2 regions of the Pseudoflavonifractor sp. HCP28S3_F10 genome follow, and region 1 is predicted to be linked to the other one. Evidence: predicted binding sites of a transcription regulator. Region 1 holds the regulator's gene; the other holds the start of a gene.
The links. The regulator HrcA, encoded in region 1, represses chaperone genes, less so after heat shock. The targets are predictions, from matches to a motif close to TGTTAGCACTCNNNNNNNNNGAGTGCTAACA.
Positions count from the first base shown of each region.

Region 2: ACTNBZ_RS01395 (Hsp20/alpha crystallin family protein) is a predicted target of HrcA. The motif match lies at 1,430-1,460, and genes of this name have one in related genera.

Region 1 is NZ_JBQHUB010000014.1:46,743-49,130, reverse strand. Features, by position in the region: gene grpE (nucleotide exchange factor GrpE) at 1-379, opposite strand, end outside; gene hrcA (heat-inducible transcriptional repressor HrcA) at 395-1,450, opposite strand; gene ACTNBZ_RS07785 (MBL fold metallo-hydrolase) at 1,625-2,388, opposite strand, start outside.
Region 2 is NZ_JBQHUB010000001.1:280,572-282,959, forward strand. Features, by position in the region: gene clpB (ATP-dependent chaperone ClpB) at 1-641, opposite strand, end outside; gene ACTNBZ_RS01395 (Hsp20/alpha crystallin family protein) at 790-1,218, opposite strand; gene ACTNBZ_RS01400 (MATE family efflux transporter) at 1,571-2,388, shown strand, end outside.

The DNA of each region.
Region 1 (2,388 bases):
CCAGGACCTCTTTCAGTCCGGCCATGGTCATCTCCACGCCTTTTTTGTAGGCTTCATCGGCGGTGGACTGCTTCAGGGCACGCTCCAGATTGTCATACACCGGGAGGAAAGCCAGCACCGCATCGGACTTGGCGTTCTGGTACGCGTCGGTCTTTTCCTTCTGGCTGCGCTTGCGGTAATTGTCGTACTCGGCGGCCAGACGGAGGTACTGATCCTCCTTCTTGGCCAGGGTGTCTTTCAGATTCTCCAGCTCGGTCAGAAGGGGATCGGGGGCCTCGCTGCCGGGGGTATCGGCCTGGGGCACGGTATCCTCCGCCGCGGGCGTCTGGACTGCGTCCTCTTCCTGCCGGGCGGTCGTTTCTTTTTCGTTCGTGTTCAAGAGGTTACCTCCTCATTATTCCTCGCCGCCGTTCCTGCCGTCGGGGAGCTCGCCCTGGCCGAACAGCCGGGTGAGTCCTTCGGCAAAGTAGGACAGGCGGGCGGTGATCTTCGCGTAATCCATCCGTGTGGGGCCTACCACGCCGATGACGCCCCTCATGCCGTCGCCGATGTCATAGCTGGCCATGACCACGCTGGTATCCTTCAGCGCATCGGCCACATTTTCCGGGCCGATGAGGATACGCATGGGGCCGTTTTCGGGGACGGGGAAGCGGGCGGCGTCCTGATCCTCGGACAGGTAGCTCATCAGAGGCTGGGCCCGTTCCAGGTTCTGATACTCAGGCAGCTCCAGCAGGTGGGCCAGGCCGGCGGTGTGCACCCGCCGGTGCTCCAGGCTCTCCAGCACCTCCATGGCGAAGGAGACCACCAGGCTGATGAGTCCATAGGCCTCTCCGGCGGCATGCTGGGCCACCCGCATCAGCTCGGGCGTGATCTCGTCCAGGGTCAGGCCGGTGAAGGTGGTGTTGAGCAGGGTGTTGAGCATCTGCAATTGAGCCTGGGTCAGGTCGCTGGGGAGCTGGACCAGCTTGTTGCGCACCAGGTTGGTGTCGGTCATGACCACGATGATGAAGGCGTTGCGCTGGACCATCAGCAGGTCGAAGCGCTGGATGGTCACCCGCTCCATGCCGGCAGACAGGGCGAAGGCGGGATAATTGGTCAGACGGGAGACCACCCGGCCTGCCTCCAGGATGACCCGATCCAGCTCCTGCATCTTGAGGCGCAGGGCGCTGTTGATGCGCTCGGTCTCCTGGACCGACAGCTTGTGCTCCTCCATCAGCTCGTTGACGTAGAGCCGGTAGCCCTGGGGCGAGGGGATGCGCCCGGCGGAGGTGTGGGGTTTTTCCAGCAGGCCCATGGCCTCCAGATCGGCCATGTCGTTGCGGATGGTGGCCGATGAGATGGACCGGCCCAGGTGCTCGGCAATGGCCTTGGAGCCCACAGGCTCGGCGGTGGCAATGTAGCTCTCGATGATGGCACGGAGGATCTTTTTTTTGCGTTCCGTCAAATCCATGCCTCTCACCTTCCTTTTGGTTTAGCACTCATATACCCTGAGTGCTAAAGATAATGTACCACCACCCCAAATAAATGTCAATAGGGGGGTTGTAAATTAAATGTGAACAGGGGAAAGAAAAAAGTCCCGCCCTCTGTTTTCAGAGGACGGGAGAATGTGCTAAAACAGCGGTTTTTAAAAGACCAGCACATCGCCGGTGCGGAGGGGGAACACGTGGCCGGGCTCCGCGTCGGAGAGGAGCCGCCGGGCGGGCAGACCGGTGCAGTGGCCGGTGTAGATGCGCTCCACGCCCAGCTCCTCCACCAGGCGGCGGGAGAGGGCGGTCACCGTCCCGGGTTCTACGCCAAGAGAACCCATGCCGTGCTTGCCCACCAGGTGGAAGCCGCCCACCACCGCGTACACCCGCTGGCCGGGGAAGCGGTCCAGAATGTCCCGGACGATATGGTCCACCCCGGCGTGGCAGCAGGAGTTCATCACCACCAGGCCGTGATCCGTCTCGGCCACCAGAGACTGCTCGTGATCCACGCTGTCGGGAATGAGGTGGAGGCCGGGGGCCAGCAGCCGGGGACCGTCATCCAGGTCGAAGCGGTCCATGCAGGCGTGCAGCAGCTCCTGGCTGACGCCCACATAAAAGGGGTTGCCCTGGTCATCCTCCATGTACCTTGGCTCCACAGCCGCCGGGCGGGCGCATACCCGCACGCCGGGATTGCACCGGAAAAAGGCCCCCAGGCCGTCGCCGTGGTCGTCGTGGCCGTGGGAGAGGGCGGCTCCCTCCACCCGGGTCAGGTCGATGCCCAGGCGGCGGGCGTTCTCGGTAAAGATGCCGGTGGTGCCCCCGTCCAGCAGGTAGAAATGGCCGTTGTACTCCAGATGGAGGGAGAGGCCGTGCTCGCAGATCAGGTGGTCGGGGGCGAAGTTCTCGATGAGTACGGTGATCT
Region 2 (2,388 bases), on a different contig from region 1:
ACGCCGGGCTCGCCGATCAAAACCGGGTTATTCTTGGCCTTGCGGCTCAGGATGCGGATGACGTTGCGAATCTCGTCATCCCGGCCGATGACCGGGTCCAGCTTGTTCTGCCGGGCCCGCTCCACCAGGTCGGAGCCGTACTTTTTCAGGGCGTCATAGGTCTCCTCCGGGTTGTCGCTGGTCACCCGCTGGTTGCCCCGGACGCCGGAGAGCGCCAGGAGGATGCCCTCATGGGTGATGTTATAGGTGCGGAAGAGCTCCTTCAGGGACCGGCCCGCGGTATCCACCAGGGCCAGGAGCAGATGCTCCACCGACACATACTCGTCCTTCATGCCCGCGGCGATGGACTCGGCGGCATTGAGGGCCTGATCCACATCCTGGGCCACGTACACCTTGCCCTGCTCCCGGCCGGAGCCGGAGACCCGGGGCAGCTTCTCCACCTCGGCCTTGACGGCGGCGGCAAAGGAGGGGACGGTGATGCCCATGTTCCCCAGCAGCTGGGGCACCAGGCCGTTCTCGGCCTGCAGCAGGGCCAGCAGGATATGGACCTGCTCGATCTGCTGGTTGCCGTACTCTGTGGCGATGGACTGGGAGGCCTGGATGGCCTCCAGGGATTTCTGGGTATATTTCTGAGCGTTCATAGACGCGTTCACATCCTTTCAAATGGGGAATGCAGGGGTGGGCCGAAGCTCCGCCCCAGAAAAGAATACCCCCGGCGGGGCGTAAAAGCAAGGGGGCGCAAACGAAAGAGGAGCCGGCCAGCGAGAGCTGGCCGGCTCCTGCTGACCGTCAGTCGATGGCGATCCGCTTGGCCTCGGGCACCGCGGGCTTGACCTTGGGAAGAGTCAGCTCCAGAATGCCGTTTTTGTAGGCGGCGGTGATGCCGCTCTCATCAATACCGGAGACGTCGAAGCTGCGGGAGAAGGAGCCGTACCGGCGCTCCCGGCGGATATACTGGCCCTTGGAGTCCTTCTCCTCGCTGGTCTCGCGGTGCTCGGCGGAGATGGTGAGGATGCCCTCCTTCAGGTCCAGGCGGATGTCCTCCTTCTCAAAGCCGGGGAGCTCGGCCTCCAGCACATACTGGTCGCCGGCGTCCCGGATATCGGTGCGGAAGGCGGGGAGACTGGTGTTGTTCTCGCCAAAGAATTTACGCTGGAAGTTATCAAAGGTGTCAAAGAAATTGTCGTTGCCGCGCTCGAACGGAAGCATACCAAACATAGTGATCTCTCCTTTATCCATTGCGGATGATGATTGGGACGGGGTTAGCAGTCTGACGCGAAGTGTGCTATTCATAGGGAAATATTCATCCTTTCGTCCTCATTCAGAGGAGGAACAGCGCCTTGACTTGCCGCCCTCATCTCTCTTTGTTGTCTCCAGTATAGGGCCGGATTATGAACAAATATACAAAAGAATATGTCTGAATTGTAAACATTAGCACTCTTGCAATACGAGTGCTAAAACGAGCGGAAAGCGAAGATACCCTTTACGGGAAGTAAAACTTGCGCTATACTGGGGCCTGCGCGCGCCTGCCGGGCGCGGAGATGGAGAGAAAGAGAGGCGCTTATCACCCATGAGACGGACCAACGACCTGGGAAACGACCCGGTCTTTCCGCTGGTGCTGCATCTGGCGGTGCCCACCATGCTGGCCCAGCTGGTCAGCGTGCTCTACAGCATCGTGGACCGCATCTATATCGGCAATATCCCGGCGGCGGGCGGACTGGCCCTGGCCGGGGTGGGGGTGTGCGGCCCCATCGTGACCCTGCTCTCCTCCTTTGCCAGCCTGGTGGGCCTGGGGGGCAGCCCCATCATGGCCATGCGGATGGGGGAGGGGCGGAAGGAGGAGGCGCGGCGTGTCCTGAACAACTGCTTCCTCATGCTCCTGGTCCTCTCGGCAGCGCTGACCGTCTCCTTTCTGCTGGTGAAGGACAAACTCCTCATGTGGTTCGGCGCCAGTGAGGCCACATTCGCCTATGCCGATCCCTATCTGACCATCTACACGGCGGGGACCTTCTTCGCGCTGATGGCCGCGGGCATGAACAGCTTTCTCATCTGCCAGGGCTTCTCGGGAATGGGAATGGCTACGGTGGTGCTGGGGGCGGGGCTCAATATCGCCCTGGACCCGGTGTTTATCTTTGCGCTGGACATGGGAGTGGCGGGGGCCGCCGTGGCCACCGTGCTCTCCCAGGCGGCTTCCTGTGCCTTTGTGCTGTGGGCCCTGCTGCGGCGGAGCATGCCGGTGCCCCTGGGGTGGGGCGGCTTTGACCTGCGGGTGGTGCGGCGGGTGCTCTCCTTCGGGCTGTCCCCCTTCCTGATCATCGCCACCGACAGCGTGCTCCTCATCGTCTTAAACACTGTGCTCCAGCGGTACGGCGGGCCGGGACTGGGGGA